4 regions of the Anoxybacillus sp. MB8 genome follow, and region 1 is predicted to be linked to each of the others. Evidence: riboswitches for the same ligand, from Rfam matches in the RefSeq annotation. Region 1 holds a riboswitch; each other region holds the start of a gene.
The links. A riboswitch is a leader RNA that binds a small molecule or an ion and turns the genes downstream of it on or off. The one in region 1 is predicted to bind S-adenosylmethionine.
Positions count from the first base shown of each region.

Region 1 (4,983 bases):
CCGATGGCGATCGCGCTCGTTGCCTATGTCGTCTATCGTGACAAACTGACGTTGCGACAATGGCTCGCGATGATCGTTTCACTGATCGGGGTACTCATCGTCATGACGCACGGGCAACTGCATCGTTTAGCGGATGTAAACATCGGCGATTTATGGATGATCGCAGCGGTCATCATGTGGGGCGTTTATTCAGCCTGTGCGAAGGCGGTGATGACATCGTACTCTCCGCTTGCGGCGACGTTTTGGTCTGGCGTATTTGGCGTCATCGGATTGTTGCCGTTTCTTTCTTCTTTTTCCGTTCATGACGTCAACGTCTCCTTTTCGCTTGCGCTTTTATATACGAGCGTCGGGGCGACGGTGCTTGCGATGTTTCTTTGGAACGTCGGCGTCAAACGGGTCGGTGCTACGACAGCAGGCATGTTTTTAAATTTTAATCCGCTTTTTACTGCCTTATTTGCATACATACTGCTTGGGGAAACGTTGACGTTGCCCCAATGGATCGGTTCATTCGTCACCATTGCAGGCGTCATATTGTTTACAAAAAAATAGAAGGGGTGTTATTCCCCTTCTTTTTCTTCATATGGATGGGCAACCCAACCGGATGGATCGATAAATAACCGAACGGCAACGACTTGACGATCGTCCATTAATGTAAAGAAATGTGGATTTCCTTCTGGCACGGAAATGACGTCTCCTGCTTCAAGTTCCACGTCAAAATATCCTGTGTTTTCGTCTCCTTTAATGACGAAAATGCCATGTCCTGCGACGATTGCACGCACTTCATCTTCCGTGTGCGTGTGCACTTGTTCAAATTTTTTCAATAGCTCTTCTAAATTTGGTGTTTGTTCGCAGAGGGCAACAACGTCCCACGCTTGATAGCCTCTTCGCTTCGCTAAATCTTCAATTTCGGATTGAAACGCGGCTAAAATGTCCGCTTTTTCTTCGTCTGTTAATACAAATTTGTTTTGCAGATGCGTTGGAAGTTTACTTGCATCCCAATGTTCGTACAACACACCTTGCTGATTTAAAAACGCAGCGACGTTTTCCTTTCCTTCAATCACTTCTCCTGTATTGCGCACTTTAATCACTGCCATACTTACTCCCCCTTATCGTTTTAAAAGTAATAATTTGACGTGGTACTGACATAAAAACTCGCACGCTTCTAGCCATTTTTTCGCTTCAAACGCATCTTTTCCCCAAACGGTAATGCCGTGGTTGCGAATAAGTACCGCCCCGTTACTTTCGTGCACATGTTTCGCAAATTCATTCGCCAACGTCGGAATATGGGCGAAATTCGGAATAATCGGAATGCGAAATACCGCATCTTCTTCCCATAACCCGAACGCTTTAATGATTTCTTGATTCGTAAAAACGACTTCTCCTTCATCGCCGTACCATTCCGAAATGACGTTGTTGTCAACGGTATGCACATGCAAAACGCAGCCAGCGTTCGTTTTGTTGTAAATGTGGACGTGAAGAAGCGTCTCTGCTGACGGTTTGAGAGACGTCGCTTCCGCTGGCTGTCCGTCGGCACCGACGAGTAAAAAATCTTCCGCCGTCTCTTTTCGTTTATCTTTGCCGCTTGCAGTGACAAGAAACGTAAGTGGCTCATCGCTCACTTTGAGCGACAAATTGCCGCTTGTTCCCATAAACCAATCGCGCGCCGCTAGTTCTCGTTTCACCTCCGCAAGCTCTTCCCATTTTTTTTGCCTCATGCGATCACCTCGCTTTCTTTTAACGCATCGATGACATCATAAAACGTCGTAAACGGCGTATGCGGTAAATGAAGCTCACGGCATTTTTCAAGCAAAAAGTCGCGGGCGATGACATGATCCGCTAATTTTGCCGCCGCTAAATCCGTAATCGAATCGCCAATCACAATCGTTTTCGCCCCTTTTGGTGCGAGTTTACGAAGAAGAGACGGCTTGCAACAGCCGCATTCATTTTGACAATGTTCATCGCATGCATACGGCCATGTAATTTGAATCGTTTCGCCGCGAAAGTCCGCGCGATTGCAAAAAATGCGTTCTTTTTCAATGAACCCGTCTAACAACGGATAAACGAAAAAATCGATGCCGCCGCTGACGATATAAAGCGGCATATGTTGTTGTTTCGTCCATGCGACAAACTCGGAAAATCCGTCGCGAATGCGGGCAGTGTCAAGCAAAAATTGCACAATTTCTTCTTTCAATGACGACGGCAAAAGGGAAAACATGCGCCCAACGCCTTGTTGTACGGAACATCTTTGCGCAAGTATATCGTCTTTGATCGCTTCCCACTCCGGTGGGGCGAACTGTTTCATCACCGCAATAATGTTATCGTTTAACGTAATCGTCCCGTCAAAGTCGCAAAAAATGACTGGCTTCATGATGCGCTCCCCCATAAATGAAGCGCTTGTCGCAACGGTTCGTTTTCTTTTGCCGCTTCATGAAGCGAACGCCCTGAAAGCACCGCTTCAACTGCCGCTCGAAACGCTTGCCCGCCGCCAACCGCTCCGGCTGGATGACCGTGCACCCCGCCGCCTGCGTTAATGACTGAATCGATGCCAAAATCGCGAACTAAAAGCGGCACAAGTCCCGGATGAATGCCGGCCGATGGGACAGGGAACGCGCGGACGAACGGCTCTTCTTTCGTCAGTTCGTCGGCAATCGCAAGCGTCTGTTCTTTTTCAAGCGCTACGCTTCCGTACGGAGATGGGAAAAGCGAAAAGTCCGCTCCTGCCATGCGCAACAGTTTGCCAAGAAGAAGCGCATAGCTCACTCCATATACGTGCGATGAAGCGATCGCGCCGCTAAATGACGGATGCGCCATGATCGGCAAACGAATGTCATCGTCTTCGCGAAGCGCTTGCAATACATCAAGCCCGTATGTAAACACGTTAAACAACAACACGTCCGCGCCGAGCTCCGCCGCCCGCTTCGCTTTTTCTTTTAGCTCAAACGTTTTCCCTGTTAAATTGACCGCATATAACGTCCGATGCCCTGTTTGTTCGTACACGTCTTGTAACGCTTCTTTTCCTGCGACGATGCGTTTTTCAAACGGCGTCAAGTCGTTTTCAAACAAAATTTCATCGTCTTTCACAAGATCGACACCGCCGAGCGCTTGCTGTTTTAATTGCTCGGTCACATATCGCAAATCGCGACCGATCACCGCTTTAAAAATGCTCATGACAAGCGGACGGTCAAAAACACCAAGCTTTTCACGAATGCCATCAATGCCAAAGCGCGGACCAGGAAATGCTCGTTTTAATTCGTCAGAAAACGTCAGGTCAACAAGTTTAATCGTTCCATCAAGCGACAATTTGCCAAACGTCGTCGTCAAAATCGCTGGAAAATCGGCACTAAAATTGACGCTCGGATACGAAATGCGCACGAGCGCCCGTTTCAATCGCTTCCCGAAATACGTATTGACCCGCTCATCTTCCTCAAGCTGTTCAATCGACTCTACAACCCCTTTATGTTTTTTCAACTGTTCTTGTTCAAGTTGCGGCAAATCGGTCCACGATCCTACCGTAAGCCCAAGCGCAATCCCCTCCGCTTTTTTCGCCAAATCTTTGTCATCATGAATCAAATATGTTGCCGTAATCATCGTATCACTCCTTTACAAATAAAAAACCTCTTCATAAGAAGAGGCTAATCGTTCGTCTCTTCTTATCTCTCAGCTGATTGCTGCGAGAATTAGCACCGTGCTTAACGTTCGTTAAGTCGGTTGCCGGGCTTCATCGGGCTCGTCCCTCCGCCTACTCTTGATAAGAATTCGCAATGTATGAAATTTTTGAAATGGTTCGTTTTTCATAAATTTAATCTGAATTATGACAGCCGTCTTTCATTTTGTCAATGATTTTTTAAAAAAGTTGCAATCGTCCGATTCGTTCTGCTGCTTCTTTCAGCCGTTCTTCGCTTGTCAACAGCCCTGTGCGCACATATCCTTCCCCATGCTCTCCAAAGCCGATGCCTGGGGCAACGGCGACATGTGCTTGTTCAAGTAAAAGATTGGCAAACGTTTCGGACGTATATCCTTTTGGCACCGGAAGCCACGCAAAAAAAGAACCTGCTGGCGCTTGCACGTTCCAGCCGATGTCGTTTAATGCACGAATAAACGTATTCCGTCTTGCTTCATACGTGGCGACAAGCTCATCGACGCATTGTTGCGACTGTAAAAGCGCAACCGCTGCCGCTTCTTGAATGGCGCCGAACATGCTCACATACAAATGATCTTGCAAAACGTTAATCGCTTCGATCATGCTTTCGTTGCCGACCGCAAAGCCGATGCGCCATCCTGCCATATTGTACGTTTTTGAAAACGTATAAATTTCAATGCCAACGTCTTTCGCCCCTTCGACTTGTAAAAAGCTGACCGGCTTTTTCCCGTCAAACCCGATCGCCCCATACGCAAAATCGTGCACGACAGCAATGCCGTATGTTTCAGCAAACGAAACGGTTTCTTTAAAAAACGATTCCGTTGCTGTCGCGCCTGTCGGGTTGTTCGGATAGTTTAAAAACATCAATTTCGCTTGACGAACGACGTCTTTGTTTAACTCCTCATAATCGGGCAAAAAGTCGTTTTCCGCCCGCAGCGGCATCATTTCCATGCGCGCCCGCGCAAGCACAACGCCCGACCAATAGTCCGGATAACCGGGATCGGGAACGAGCACGACATCGCCGGGGTTTAATAAACAAAGCGGCATTTCAACGAGCCCAGCTTTGCCGCCAAATAAAATGGCGACTTCTTTTTCTGGATCAATGGTTACCCCATACTCCCGTTTGTAAAACGTCGCTACCGCTTCTTTCAAAAACGAATACCCGCGAAACGGGGAATATTTATGGTACGCTGGCTTTGCTACCGCCTGTTGCATTGCGTTTACAATATGAGCAGGGGTCGGCTGATCCGGATTTCCTTGCCCAAGATTAATGACGTCATGCCCTTCAGCAATGACCGTATTGACTTTTTGAACGAGCGAAGCAAAAAATTGCTTCGGTAGTT
Region 1 is NZ_RXXX01000002.1:128,368-133,350, forward strand. Features, by position in the region: gene EKC99_RS01640 (DMT family transporter) at 1-549, shown strand, start outside; gene EKC99_RS01645 (1,2-dihydroxy-3-keto-5-methylthiopentene dioxygenase) at 558-1,094, opposite strand; gene EKC99_RS01650 (methylthioribulose 1-phosphate dehydratase) at 1,107-1,715, opposite strand; gene EKC99_RS01655 (2-hydroxy-3-keto-5-methylthiopentenyl-1-phosphate phosphatase) at 1,712-2,368, opposite strand; gene mtnW (2,3-diketo-5-methylthiopentyl-1-phosphate enolase) at 2,365-3,588, opposite strand; SAM riboswitch class I at 3,648-3,755, opposite strand; gene EKC99_RS01665 (pyridoxal phosphate-dependent aminotransferase) at 3,845-4,983, opposite strand, start outside.

Region 2 (4,983 bases), on a different contig from region 1:
GCTGTTTGGCGTCGATGAAACGTTGGCATTAGGAGCGGTGCTCGGATACGGTAGCATTGCAGTGACAACGTTTGGACATCTGGACAAAAATAAAGTAGGAATCATTAAACAGCTTGATACGAAACGTGGCAAAGGTGTGCATACGTTTTTAGACGACTTAGTCGCAAGCGTTGCCGCAAGCGCCTCTGGTCGCCTTGCGCACAACTTGCGCGATGAGGAAGAAGCCGCATTAAATGCGTAAAAGAAGCCGTAAATCCGTATGGGTTTACGGCTTTTTTGAAGAGATGTGAACATCACATGCAGGAAAATAGTCGATGTTGTCGAATAAAAACATCGAAACGATTGTATGCGAGGTGACTATATGTCCATTGACCACGATCGTCTGTTTAAACAGTTGATCCAAACGTTTTTTGAGGAATTTATTGCTCTCTTTTTCCCAGCGATGCATGAGCATATCGATTTTCGCCACGTCTCGTTTTTATCGGAGGAACTGTTTACCGATGTGACGGCAGGGGAGAAGTACCGTGTTGATTTGCTTGTCGAAACGAAGTTAAAAGGCGAAGACGGGCTTGTGATTGTGCATATTGAAAACCAAAGCTACGTTCAACCATCATTTCCAGAACGAATGTTTATTTATTTTAGCCGTTTGTTTGAAAAGTACCGCAAACCCATCGTACCTATTGCTGTATTTAGCTACGATACGATCCGCGACGAACCATCGACATTTACCCTCCAATTTCCTTTTGGCCACGTGCTAGACTTTCGTTTCTTCACTGTCGAATTGCGCAAACAAAACTGGCGAAATTACGTTCGAAATGATAACCCTATTGCCGCTGCACTGCTAAGCAAAATGGGATATACTGAAAGTGAACGAGTAGAACTGAAAAAACAATTTTTACGCATGCTTGTCCGATTGGAATTAGATGAAGCGAAACAACGATTATTGTTTGGCTTTTTTGAAACATATGTAAAATTATCCGATGAAGAAGAACGAAGACTACGAAGCGAGGTGAATGAAATGGAGACGAAAGAAAAAGACAAAGTGATGGAATTAATTATTTCGTATGAACAAAAGGCGTTAGAAAAGGGAAGAGAAGAAGGAGTGGAGCAAGGAATAAAACAAGGAATGAAGCGTCTTGTACAAACGATGGCGAAAAAAGGGATGAGCGTAAAAGATATTGCAAACGTTACGGATCTTTCGGAAGAAGAAGTAAAGCAGTTCGTAGAGAAAGAATGAGTGGGAAGCCCCCAAAAAGCTCTGGGGGCTATGGTGTTTCTTTTTGTTGTTTTAATAAATCGCGAATTTCTGTGAGCAGTTGTTGTTCTTTTGTGATCGTTGGTGCGGTTTGTTTCGTTTCTTCTTGTTTTTTGATTCGTTCGGATAAGTTGTTCAGCAGTTTGACGAATAGAAAGATAGAAAAGGCAATGACTAAAAAGTCAACGACGGTTTGAATAAAAGACCCGTATTTGACTTCTGCTTCACCGACTTTCCAAGATAATCCGCTAAAATCGACGCCACCTAAAATGAGACCAACAAGCGGCATAATGATGTCATTCACGAGGGAAGAAACGATTTTTCCAAATGCTCCACCGATGATGACCCCAACAGCTAAGTCGATGACGTTCCCCCGCACAGCAAATTTCTTAAATTCGTTCCACATCGGCACGCCTCCTTTTTCCATACCTTAACATATATCCGTTCTATTTGTCGATTTTTGCATGTGAGGCGCATAGTCGGGCAGTTGTGCATAACATGGCGATGAATATGAAAAAAGAGGTGAGAACATGTATTACTATCCGAATGTTGTGTATATGCCTGTGTATCCATATCCGATTATGCCTTATCCGTTTCCGCGAGAATATACGAAAGATTACGGACCGAACCCGTTTGTCGTACAAATAGAAGAAGCGACGAAACGAAACAACATGTTCCGTACGACGTTATGGACGGGACCTCATTTGCAAGTGACATTGATGAGCCTTCGTGTCGGAGAGGATATCGGTTTAGAAATGCATCGGGGTGTTGATCAATTTTTACGTATTGAACAAGGAGAAGGGATTGTGCGGATGGGCAAAAAGAAAAACGAATTGACGTTTGAAAGACGCGTGACGGATGGCTCTGCCATTTTTGTGCCTGCAGGAACGTGGCATAATGTGATCAACATAGGGAACGTTCCGCTTAAGCTGTACTCCATTTATGCGCCGCCACAACATCCAGCCGGCACCGTCCATCCGACAAAAGCCGATGCTCTTGCGGCGGAATGAAAGTTTGTTACAAGAAAATAAAAAATAGTTGAAATTTTTTTGGAAATAAGGTACATTAGTTAAAAATCAGAAAATTCAATATGCGTGTGCATTCTTATCAAGAGAAGGGGAGGGACTGGCCCGATGAACCTTCAGCAACCAGCCGAAAGCGGTCAGGTGCTAAATCCAGCGAATTGGTGTTCAATTCGGAAGATAAGAAGAAGCGTTTGTCTATGGACAGAAAGCCTTCTTCTTAGAAGGCTTTTATTTTTTTGAGAAAGGGAGAGAGCGAATGAGTCATGTGGAAACAGTATTAGCGCAAATCGGTAATCGAAGCGAGACGACGACAGGAACAGTGAATCCACCTGTATATTTTTCAACAGCGTATCGGCATGAAGGGATCGGACAGTCGACGGGGTACGATTACATTCGGACAGGAAACCCGACGAGACACATCGTCGAGGAGGCGATTGCGCAGTTAGAGGAAGGGGATCAAGGGTTTGCATGTAGTTCAGGCATGGCGGCAATTCAAACGGTGTTTGCGCTTTTTGAAAGCGGGGATCATTTTCTCGTTTCGGCCGATTTATATGGCGGGACGTATCGGTTGTTTGAAAAAGGGTGGAGAAAATACGGGCTGTCGTTTACATACGTCGATTTTCGCGATGTAGATGCGGTAAAGGCGCATGTGACGGACAAAACGAAAGCGATTTTTTTAGAAACGCCGACCAATCCGCTCATGCAAGAGGCGGATATTGAAGCGGTCGCGGCGTTTGCGAAACAACATGGGCTGCTTCTTATCGTCGATAATACGTTTTACACACCTGTACTGCAAAAGCCATTAACGAAAGGGGCGGACATCGTCATTCATAGCGCAACGAAATATTTAGGCGGGCATAACGACGTGCTTGCGGGGCTCATTGTCGCAAAAGGAAAAGCGCTATGCGAGCAATTGGCGATGTATCATAACGCGATCGGAGCGGTGCTGTCTCCGTTTGATTCATGGTTGTTAATTCGCGGCATGAAAACGCTCGCGCTTCGCATGCGCCAACATGAACAAAATGCAAAAGCGATTTATGAATTTTTAGCACAACATGAAGACGTGACCGATGTGCTATATCCAGGGAGAGGTGGCATGTTGTCGTTTCGCGTGCGCGACGAACGGTGGGTGAATACCTTTTTACGAAGCTTAAAGCTTATTACGTTTGCGGAAAGTTTAGGCGGTGTCGAAAGTTTTATTACGTATCCAGCGACGCAAACGCATATGGATATTCCAGAGGACGTTCGTATCGCCAACGGGGTATGTAATCGACTGTTACGTTTTTCGGTCGGCATTGAACATCATGACGATTTAATTGCTGATTTAACACAAGCGTTTCAACGCATGAAAGAGGTGTAAAAAATGGATGTGCAAACGCAACTCGTTCATAATAAATGGCAGATCGATGCGCAAACGGGCGCGGTGAGCGTCCCGATTCATCATGCATCGACGTTTCATCAGTTTGATTTTGATACGTTTGGAAAATATGATTATAGCCGCACAGGCAATCCGACGCGCGAGGCGCTTGAAGAAACGATCGCGGAGCTGGAAGGAGGAGTGAGCGGCTTTGCGTTCGCATCAGGCATGGCGGCGATTTCAACGGCGTTTTTGTTGTTGTCAAAAGGGGATCATGTGTTAATTACAGATGACGTATATGGCGGAACGTATCGCATCATCACGGATGTATTAAGCCGATTTGGCATTGAATATACGTTTGTCGATATGACCGATTTAGATGCGGTAGCGCGCCATATTCGTCCGAATACGAAAGTGATTTATATGGAGACGCCGTCAAATCCGCTGCTGAAAATTACGGACATTCGCGGGGTTGTGAAGCTTGCGAAAGCGCACGGTTGTTTGACGTTTTTAGATAATACGTTCGCGACACCTTTATTGCAGCGTCCGCTCGATCTCGGCGTCGATGTCGTGCTCCATAGCGCGACGAAATTTTTAGCTGGCCATAGCGATGTCGTCGCTGGACTTGCGGTTGTGAAAGATGAGCGACTAGCGAAAGAGCTTCGGAAGTTGCAGTATGCGTTCGGTGCGGTGCTCGGCGTGCAAGATGCGTGGCTTGTGCTGCGCGGGCTAAAAACGCTTCACGTTCGGCTTGATTACGCTTCCCGTTCAGCGATGCAGCTCGCGCAGTTTTTACATCGCCATCCGAAAGTGGCGCACGTATATTATCCGGGGCTTTCGCATCACGAAGGGCACGTCATTCATCGCGATCAAGCGCGTGGGTTTGGCGCGGTGTTGTCGTTTGAATTGGAAAATGAACAAGCGGTGCGGACGTTTGTGAAATATGCGCATATTCCGGTATTTGCGGTTAGTTTAGGAGCGGTAGAGTCGATTTTATCTTATCCGGCAAAAATGTCGCATGCGGCGATGCCGAAAGCGGAACGCCTTCGTCGCGGCATTACGGACGGTTTGTTGCGCTTAAGTGTTGGATTAGAGGCGACCGATGATTTGCTTGCTGATGTGGAACAGGCGTTATCATATGTATAGGCTAGGCACATCGCCTAGCCTTAGCTAATTTGGTCGAGCGCATCACGCTTCATTTGCTGTTCGACCATGCGATCAAGTTGTTGAATTTTTTTCAAGGCGAGTTCGTCATCGATTTGGCGATAGTGATGTTTGCCGCCTGGTTCTTCATCTGCTTCATCGGCAAGTTTAACGATCGTCTGAAGCGGTTTTCGTTTTAGCTC
Region 2 is NZ_RXXX01000020.1:20,081-25,063, forward strand. Features, by position in the region: gene EKC99_RS08685 (phosphatidylglycerophosphatase A family protein) at 1-241, shown strand, start outside; gene EKC99_RS08690 (Rpn family recombination-promoting nuclease/putative transposase) at 362-1,237, shown strand; gene mscL (large conductance mechanosensitive channel protein MscL) at 1,266-1,661, opposite strand; gene EKC99_RS08700 (cupin domain-containing protein) at 1,786-2,265, shown strand; SAM riboswitch class I at 2,357-2,464, shown strand; gene EKC99_RS08705 (methionine biosynthesis PLP-dependent protein) at 2,537-3,640, shown strand; gene metC (cystathionine beta-lyase) at 3,644-4,783, shown strand; gene EKC99_RS08715 (HD domain-containing protein) at 4,804-4,983, opposite strand, start outside.
Region 2: linked by a shared signal. The riboswitch ahead of EKC99_RS08705 (methionine biosynthesis PLP-dependent protein) and the one ahead of mtnW (2,3-diketo-5-methylthiopentyl-1-phosphate enolase) in region 1 are both predicted to bind S-adenosylmethionine.

Region 3 (4,983 bases), on a different contig from region 1:
AATCCTGATGGAAATCGCTTTTTCGGATGAATGACATTTAAAATGCGTGAAGCGACCTCAAGTGCTTTCGACGGATAATGAACGAGCCCTAAACACGGGGACGATAAAATGACACCGCGAACAGGTAGTCGCTTTTCTTGCAATGTGCGAATGACGACAAGTCCTCCCATGCTATGACCGAGTAAAAAAATAGGCTGTTCATACACGCTCGCTTCATGCACCCAACTCGCGACCGCTTCTATATATTCGTCAAATGAATCAATATGCCCTCGTCGGCTACGCGATGTCGTTCCTTGTCCTGGTAAATCCCCTGCAACGACATGAAAACCGTGCATACGAAACATTTCAATGAGCCATTTATACCGACCGTGATGTTCGGCAGCACCGTGAACGATGACAATTGTGCCTTTTGCGTTTTCTCCTTCCCATTTCCACATAAACATCCCTCCTTTATATTTACGAATAGACGAAAAATTTGTACACTAAATATAACAAAATGAAACGAAAGGGACGAGCCAAATGATTTATCCATATAAAGAACATACACCAAACATTGCGTCTTCCGCTTTCATCGCCGATTACGTCACCATTACAGGTGATGTAACCATTGGAGAGGAAACGAGCATTTGGTTTAACACCGTCATTCGTGGAGATGTCGCACCAACGATCATCGGCAACCGTGTAAACATTCAAGACAATTGTGTCCTTCACCAAAGCCCAAACAATCCACTCATCATTGAAGATGATGTGACCGTCGGCCATCAAGTTATTTTACATAGTGCGATCGTAAGAAAAGAGGCTCTCGTCGGTATGGGTTCTATCGTTTTAGACGGTGCTGAAATTGGTGAAGGGGCTTTTATCGGTGCCGGCAGTCTTGTGCCTCAAGGAAAGAAAATCCCTCCTCGCACACTTGCGTTCGGACGCCCCGCAAAAGTAATTCGAGAATTAACCGAAGAAGATGAGCGTGAAATGGCACGAATTCGCCGCGAATATGTCGAAAAAGGACAATATTATAAGTCGCTTCAATTAAACAAACCACGCAATAAATAGGCGTGGTATTTTTACATTGTTTTATTATTGACTTAACATATATATTTTATCATAAATTCAGGGGGATTTGCTTATGTTGCGAAAATGGTACGATTGGGAGTGCAAGTTGTTTTACAGCATTAATCGTTATTTTGATCGGAAGTGGCTTAACGCGTATTTTCGCTCGATTACGCACATTGGAGGAGCGACATGCTCGATTACAACCGTATTGCTAGCCATTTGGTTGCTACGTGACGAATGGCAGGATGCTGCTATCGCGAGCGCGGTCGCATTGGCACTTAGTCATATTCCTGTCGCAATGATGAAAAAAATGTACCCACGCAAACGACCGTATATTTCACTTCATAACACGAAAGTAACAAAAAATCCGTTAACTGATCATTCATTTCCATCCGGACATACAACCGCAATATTTTCTGTCATCATTCCATTTTTACTATACGCTCCGGCATTAACGATTTGGCTCTTGCCCATCGCGTGTAGCGTCGCGATTTCGCGCATTTATTTAGGACTTCATTATCCATCTGATGTGCTTGCTGGCTGTATGCTCGGTACATTAGTTGGCATCGCTTCATTTTCTGTTCTTACTTAAAAAACAAGAAAGGAGAGCTACATCTTGTAACTCTCCCTTTTTTCCTTACTTCGCCAACTGTAACGCTTGTTGTTTTAACACTTCTGCTTTATCTGTACGTTCCCAAGGAAGATCAATATCTGTGCGGCCAAAGTGACCGTAAGCAGCTGTCTGTTTGTAAATCGGGCGACGAAGATCAAGCATTTTAATAATGCCCGCTGGGCGAAGATCAAAGTTGTTGCGCACCACTTCAATTAATACATCTTCAGATACTTTGCCCGTGCCGAACGTATCAATTGAAATCGATACAGGTTTTGCAACACCGATCGCATACGCTAACTGCACTTCGCATTTATCGGCAAGACCCGCTGCAACAATGTTTTTCGCTACGTAACGTGCCGCATATGCTGCTGAGCGGTCTACTTTCGTTGGATCTTTTCCTGAGAATGCCCCGCCGCCGTGACGTGCATAACCACCGTATGTGTCAACGATAATTTTACGTCCTGTCAACCCTGCGTCACCTTGTGGACCACCGATGACGAAACGTCCTGTTGGGTTGATAAAATATTTTGTGTTTTCATCGATCAATTCTGCCGGAACGACAGGTTTAATGACATGTTCTTTAATGTTGCGCACAATTTGATCTTGTGTAATTTCTGGATGATGTTGTGTAGAAACAACGATCGTATCGATACGTACAGGTTTGCCGTTTTCATCGTACTCCACAGTCACTTGCGTTTTTCCGTCTGGACGTAAGTACGGTAAAATGTCTTCTTTACGCACTTCTGCTAAACGGCGTGCAAGTTTATGTGCAAGAGAAATTGGTAGCGGCATAAGTTCTTTCGTTTCGTTGCACGCGAAGCCAAACATTAATCCTTGGTCACCTGCACCGATCGCTTCGATTTCTTCATCTGTCATTTGTCCTTCGCGAGCTTCTAACGCTTTGTCAACACCCATCGCGATATCTGGCGACTGTTCATCAATTGACGTCAATACTGCGCACGTATCTGCATCAAAGCCATATTTTGCGCGCGTATAGCCAATTTCACGAATTGTTTCACGAACAATTTTCGGAATATCTACATATGTAGATGTTGTAATTTCTCCACTCACTAACACAAGTCCTGTTGTTACACTCGTTTCGCACGCCACACGCGCATTCGGATCATTCGCTAAAATCGCATCTAAAATCGCATCGGAAATCTGGTCACAAATTTTATCCGGATGCCCTTCCGTTACAGATTCAGATGTAAACAGACGACGTTTAGGCATTCAAACATTCCTCCTCAGTATAGTGACAAATGATACGGTACTCATCCCTCTTATTATGGTCTATCGTGAAAAAAACCTTTCCCTCAGAGGAAAGGTTTTTGCATTTGTCTGCGCCTTTCACTCTTATCGTTCAAGGGCGTTCCCTTGCCACAGGTTAGCACCTTTTCACGTATGTGACGGTTGCTGGGTTTCATCGGGCCTGTCTCCCTCCACCAACTCGGGATAAGAGTATCCGTTCATTTCAGCATCATATCACATCTGTACAGAGCAAGTCAACGTTTTTTCTCCTGTCATAGTCTCGAAAATAAATTCAAGAAAAATACACGAATTAGTATGGACTATTTATCAAAATGTGTTATACTTTTTACATAAAGATAAATCAAACAAAGGTAGGTTTTGTCCAATGAATTCCATTGAACTGACAAACAAATTATCAACACTCTTACAAAGGGATGGGGTTTTTCATAACTTATCTGTACCGCGATTAGTAGAAAAAGTATTAACTCGCAAAGAAGGTGTCCTCACTTCGTCAGGTGCAGTTTGTGCAACAACTGGAAAATATACAGGTCGTTCTCCAAAAGATAAATATATTGTGGAAGAACCATCTGTGAAACATAAAATTGATTGGGGAACTGTCAATCAACCAATTTCTGAAGAAGTATTTGATAAACTGTACAACAAAGTGATCGATTATTTAATGACGAAAGAAGAAATATTTGTATTCAACGGCTTTGCAGGCGCGGATCCAGCTTATCGCTTGCCAATTCAAGTTGTCAATGAATTTGCTTGGCATAACTTATTTGCCCATCAATTGTTCATTCGTCCAACAACAGAAGAATTGCAAACGCATGAACCACAATTTACAGTCATTTCTGCACCGACATTTAAAGCAGATCCAGCTGTTGACGGCACGCGTTCAGAAACGTTTATTATCATCTCATTTGAACGTCGTACCGTGCTGATCGGTGGAACAGAATATGCAGGGGAAATGAAAAAATCGATTTTCTCTGTGATGAACTTTTTGTTGCCAGAACAAGGAATTTTCCCAATGCACTGCTCAGCAAACGTAGGTCAAGAAGGAGATGTCGCGCTCTTTTTCGGTTTATCGGGTACAGGGAAAACAACGCTTTCTGCCGATCCAAACCGTCGCTTAATTGGCGATGACGAGCACGGTTGGTCAAATAACGGCGTGTTCAACATTGAAGGCGGATGTTATGCGAAATGCATTAACTTATCACGCGAAAAAGAACCGCAAATTTTCGATGCGATTCGCTTCGGTTCCGTATTAGAAAACGTCATGATTGATCCAGACACACGCATACCAAACTATGATGATGCAACGTTGACGGAAAATACGCGCGCAGCATATCCGCTTGAAGCAATGGATAATATCGTTCAACCGAGCATTGCAGGTCATCCGCATACGATCGTCTTTTTAACAGCTGATGCGTTTGGTGTATTGCCTCCAATTAGCAAATTAACGAAAGAACAAGCGATGTATCATTTCTTAAGCGGCTATACAAGCAAGTTAGCGGGAACAGAACGCGGAATTACCGCACCTGAAGCAACGTTTTCGACATGCTTTGGATCACCGTTTTTACCGCTTCCTGCAACGCGCTATGCAGATATGCTCGGGCAAAAAATTGACGCTCACGGCGTTCAAGTATTTTTAGTCAACACCGGTTGGACGGGAGGCGGATACGGTGTTGGTGAACGAATGAAGCTATCTTATACGCGCGCGATGGTGAAAGCGGCGTTAGAAGGCGAATTAAACAACGTAGAAACCGTTCAAGACCCGATTTTCGGTCTGCATATTCCGCTTCACGTCCCAGGTGTACCGGACGAAGTATTGCTGCCAAAAAGCACATGGGTAGATCAAGAAGCATATGACCAAAAAGCAAAAGAACTTGCGGCGAAGTTCCGTGAAAACTTTAAAAAATTCACAAACGTTGATCCACGCATTGAACAACTCGGTGGACCGATCGCAATCGAGTAGGAGGAGGTGATTAACCTCCGTCCTCTCACACCACCGTACGTACGGTTCCGTATACGGCGGTTCAATCAAGATCAGTGACGCAAGAAATTTTTTT
Region 3 is NZ_RXXX01000007.1:78,045-83,027, forward strand. Features, by position in the region: gene EKC99_RS04575 (alpha/beta hydrolase) at 1-437, opposite strand, end outside; gene EKC99_RS04580 (gamma carbonic anhydrase) at 520-1,050, shown strand; gene EKC99_RS04585 (phosphatase PAP2 family protein) at 1,124-1,642, shown strand; gene metK (methionine adenosyltransferase) at 1,688-2,893, opposite strand; SAM riboswitch class I at 3,014-3,122, opposite strand; gene pckA (phosphoenolpyruvate carboxykinase (ATP)) at 3,297-4,889, shown strand.
Region 3: linked by a shared signal. The riboswitch ahead of metK (methionine adenosyltransferase) and the one ahead of mtnW (2,3-diketo-5-methylthiopentyl-1-phosphate enolase) in region 1 are both predicted to bind S-adenosylmethionine.

Region 4 (4,983 bases), on a different contig from region 1:
TCAACCATGGAAGCGGCAATTTGTTCGCTTCCTGCGGCTGACTGTTCGACAACCGCACTAATGCTTTCAACGTTTTGTAAAACGTTTTTGCCGAGCTCTTTTGATTCGTTCATGCCGACGACAAGCGCTTGAATATCTGTCGTAATATGATGCACTTTATTTTCAATTTGTGCAAACGCATCGGTTGTCGTTTCAATCGCTTTCGCTTGCGCTTCGGCAATGTCCACCCCGCGACGAACCGCTTCTGTCACATTCGTTAACCCCGATTGAATAAGCTGTACCATCTCAAAAATTTGGCTTGTCGCTTTTGACGATTCTTCCGCAAGCTTGCGCACTTCTTCAGCAACGACAGCAAATCCTTTGCCCGCTTCCCCTGCTCGCGCCGCTTCAATTGCCGCATTTAACGCAAGCAAGTTCGTCTGCGTTGCAATATCAGCGACCGCTTTGGCCATATCTTCAATTTTGCTTGCATACGTCGCAAACTGCGCAGTCGATTGTTCAATCGAAGCGGTCGCTTTCGTATTTTCATCAATAAATCCTTTTTGCTCTGCTAAAGCGGCTTGTCCATTTGTAATCGCTGCGACCGCTTCATCGCTATAACGGGCTGTTTGCTCCGTCCGACCGACGTTCTCCTGTACAGTTCCTTCCATGCGTTCAATGAGCTGTACCGCACTTTGCAAGTCTTCGGAAATGCTTTGCGCCCCTGCGGATAATTCGTTTGTTGACACAGCGACTTGGTTATTAATTTCTGTTAACACTTTTGTTTCTTCATCAATTTCTTTCGCAAACGCTTCGACTTGCTTACTGACGGTATCGACCGATTGAAGCAATGCATTCAATTGATCGGCCATCGCCGTAAACGCCGCATTTAAATCGGCCAATTCGTCTTTGCCGCTATACTTCACAGGTTCAATACGCAAATTGCTGTTGGCGATTTGTTTTGCGTTTTCTGCGATTTTTCGCAACGGCGTCGACATTTTTTGCGTTAAACGGACGCCGCTAAATCCCGCAAACAATAATACGACAGCAATCGCCACAAGTGAAATCGTAATGACGCGATCAATTTGCTTTTGTAACGTTTTTTGCATGTACGTATAATATTCGCTCACATACGTGTTGACGACGTACACATCGTTTAATACCCCTTCCGCGCGCATCGACTGGCGGCGCACTTCCGCTACATCGTTTGCATCAAGCGCTTCGTTCGATTGTTTCGCAAGCTCAGCAAACTTTTTATTCGCTTTCTCAAGTGCAGAACGAAAATACGGCTCAGTTAACCCTTTATTTAATGCTTGAAGCAGCTTTTCCGATTCCGCTAAATGAACGATCACTTCTTGTTTATTTCCTTCTGTCGGACTGTAAGCATAGTTGCTTAAACTTTGTTTCGTCGCTTTTAGCTCCGCCTGCAAATGTTGCGCTTTCATCATGAGCGGAACAAAATCTTGATTCGACGATTGAATCGAAAGCATATTTATAATGATAAACACGATAATCGCCCCCGCAATGACGGGTGTGGCTAATGAGTGAAATAATAACCGTTGTTTAATCGTCATCATATTCCTCCTTTATTTTGCGATGCCGTTTGTCGCTTTTTCTTTCCACTTTTCAAGCGTTGCTTGTTGCTCTGGAGTGAACGTCACGACGCGAATCGGCGCCAAATCAACACCGTTTTCTTTTAAGCCAAGCTGAACCGTCCCTTTTGGCACTTCTTTCGTTTCGACGTATTGTTTAATGACTGTATATAATGCGACATCAACATTTTTTAACATCGATGTGACGACTGCTTTTTCCGCATAAAAATATTGATCGCTATCGACACCGATCGCATATTTTTTATTCATTTCCGCCTCGCGAAGCACACCGACACCTGTAAATCCAGCCGCGGCATACAAAACGTCGGCCCCGTTTGCGATCATTTGTTTCGCAATTCGTACCCCAAGTTTATCATCACCGAAATTGCCAGCGTACACTTCTTGCACTTTTGCTTCTGGTCTAACCGCTTTTACCCCTTGAATAAAGCCGTTCGCAAATTTGCGAATAAGCGGCACATCCGCTCCGCCAACAAAACCGACGTTGTTTGTTTTCGTCAACATGCCAGCCACTACGCCAGCTAAAAAGCTTCCTTCATCTTCTTTAAACGTAATCGATGTAATGTTCGGTAAATCAGATACCGCATCAATTAAGACGAATTGCTGTTTCGGATATTTTTTGGCGACTTTTTCTAAATCTTGTTGCACCATAAAACCTAATCCGATGACGAGATCGTTCCCTGCTTCAACGAGCTCTGTTAACCCTTTTTCATACGTCTCGGTTTCTTTTAACTCACGATAGTCAAAAAAGATGCCTAGCTCATCGCGCGCTTTCATTAATCCTTTAAACGCCGAATCGCTAAACGATTGATCACCGAGTCCGACGTCTGACAACATAATGCCTACTTTTATTCGCTCTTTCGGTTGAAAAGAACTCGTTTGCGAACACCCTGCGGCAAGCAATAAAACGAATGCCATCATGAGTGGAATCATTTTTTTCATCAAATTTCCTCATCTCCTTATTTTTCGATCAAATCCCGCTTCATTTATTATATCGACATGTTTCGACATTTTGTTTACTTTTTATATATAAAGATTTTGTAAAGTTGTTCGTATGCCAACAATCGACTATAATGGAAGCACAACGAATTTATGCCGAGGTGATTCATATGTCAAAAGAAAGTTCGTTTGATATTGTGTCGAAAGTCGATTTGTCAGAAGTGACGAACGCCATCAACATCGCGTTAAAAGAAATTCAAAACCGCTACGACTTTAAAGGAAGCAAAAGCGACATTTCACTTGAAAAAGATGAGCTCATTCTCATTTCTGACGATGAGTTTAAACTTGAACAGCTGAAAGATGTGCTTATCGGCAAACTCATTAAACGCGGCGTGCCGACAAAAAACATTCAATACGGAAAAGTAGAGGCTGCATCTGGCGGAACGGTGCGCCAACGTGCGAAACTCGTCCAAGGCATCGACAAAGACAATGCGAAAAAAATTAACACAATCATTAAAAATACAGGTTTAAAAGTAAAAAGTCAAATTCAAGAAGACCAAATTCGCGTCAGCGGCAAAAGTAAAGACGATTTACAAAAAGTAATCGCCGCCATTCGCGAAGCAGATTTACCGATTGACGTTCAATTCGTCAACTACCGTTAAGAAGGCACTCGGCCTTCTTTTTCTTTTCTCAAATAAAATAGTTGAATATTTCTAAAAAATCAGTTACATTTATGAGTAACTTCATACAACATCTTATCGAGAGAAGGGGAGGGACTGGCCCGATGAACCTTCAGCAACCTGACGATCGTCAAGGTGCTAAGTCCAGACAAGCGATTCGCTTGGAAGATAAGAAGGAGCGCGTCAAGTCTTCTTCTTATGGAGAGGACTTTTTTACTTTAAACAAAGAAACGGAGGAATGGACGTGGGATTGTTAGATGATTTAAAAGAACGCATCGTCATCGCGGATGGAGCGATGGGAACGTTATTATATGCGCACGGCATCGATCGTTGTTTTGAAGAATTAAACGTCACAAAGCCTGAAGAAATTGTCCATATTCATGAGGCGTATATTGAATCAGGCGCAGAAGTCATTCAAACGAACACATACGGCGCCAACTACGTAAAACTAGCACGTTACGGGCTGCAAGATGACGTAAAAAAAATAAACGAAGCGGCGGTCGAACTGGCGAAACGAGCGGCAAAAGGGCGCGCCTACGTGCTCGGTACGATCGGAGGACTACGGAGCACGAACAAAAGCACGATTTCGCTTGAAGAAGTGAAACGAACATTTCGTGAACAGCTGTATGTGTTGTTAAACGAAGGTGTCGATGGGCTTTTGCTTGAAACATATTACGATTTCGAAGAATTGCAAACCGTTCTTTCCATCGCTCGCAAAGAAACGACGTTGCCGATCATCGCCCACGTCACGTTGCATGATATTGGCGTCCTGCAACACGGGATGCCGCTTGCTGAAGCGCTGATCGAATTAGAACGACTTGGGGCCGATGTCGTCGGCTTAAACTGCCATCTCGGCCCATATCATATGTTGCGCTCACTAGAAGAAGTACCGATTCCTACACGCGCTTTTTTATCGGTATATCCGAACGCGAGCTTGCCGCAATATCGCGACGGTCGCTTCATTTACGAAACGAGCGAACAATATTTTGAAGAAACGGCGCGCGCCTTTCGTGAACAAGGAGTTCGGCTCATCGGCGGCTGTTGCGGTACGACGCCAAAACATATTGCCGCCATTGCTCGCGCCCTTTCCGATCGTACGCCTGTATATAAAAAAGAAGTCAAACAGCGCCATCCGATCGTCGTCCAAGAAGAAAAACAAACGACAGCCCCTTCTCTTGCCGACATCGCTCGCACGCGACGGTCGATTATCGTCGAGCTCGATCCACCGAAAAAGCTCGGCTTAACGACATTTTTAGAAGGCGCAAAAGCGTTAAAAGAAGCGAACATTGATGCCTTAACGCTTGCCGACAACTCGCTTGCGACACCGCGCATTAGCAACGTCGCTGTCGGCACGATCGTCAAACAACAACTCGGCATGCGTCCGCTCATTCATATTACATGCCGCGATCGAAACTTAATCGGCTTGCAGTCGCACTTAATGGGACTTCATACGCTCGGCATGACCGACGTGCTCGCTTTAACAGGCGATCCGTCAAAAGTAGGCGACTTTCCAGGTGCGACGTCCGTCTACGATTTATCATCGTTTGACCTCATTTCGTTAATTCGCCAATTTAACGAAGGACTGTCGTACTCAGGCAAACCGCTCGGACAAAAGACGAACTTTTCGATCGCTGCCGCCTTTAATCCGAACGTGCGCCATTTAGATAAAGCAGTAAAGCGGATAGAGAAAAAAATTGAATGCGGGGCGCACTACTTTTTAACACAGCCGCTTTATAGCGAAAAACAAATCGAAGACGTGTATGAAGCGACGAAAC
Region 4 is NZ_RXXX01000005.1:50,323-55,305, forward strand. Features, by position in the region: gene EKC99_RS03345 (methyl-accepting chemotaxis protein) at 1-1,556, opposite strand, end outside; gene EKC99_RS03350 (BMP family lipoprotein) at 1,566-2,531, opposite strand; gene EKC99_RS03355 (YajQ family cyclic di-GMP-binding protein) at 2,699-3,190, shown strand; SAM riboswitch class I at 3,281-3,383, shown strand; gene EKC99_RS03360 (bifunctional homocysteine S-methyltransferase/methylenetetrahydrofolate reductase) at 3,453-4,983, shown strand, end outside.
Region 4: linked by a shared signal. The riboswitch ahead of EKC99_RS03360 (bifunctional homocysteine S-methyltransferase/methylenetetrahydrofolate reductase) and the one ahead of mtnW (2,3-diketo-5-methylthiopentyl-1-phosphate enolase) in region 1 are both predicted to bind S-adenosylmethionine.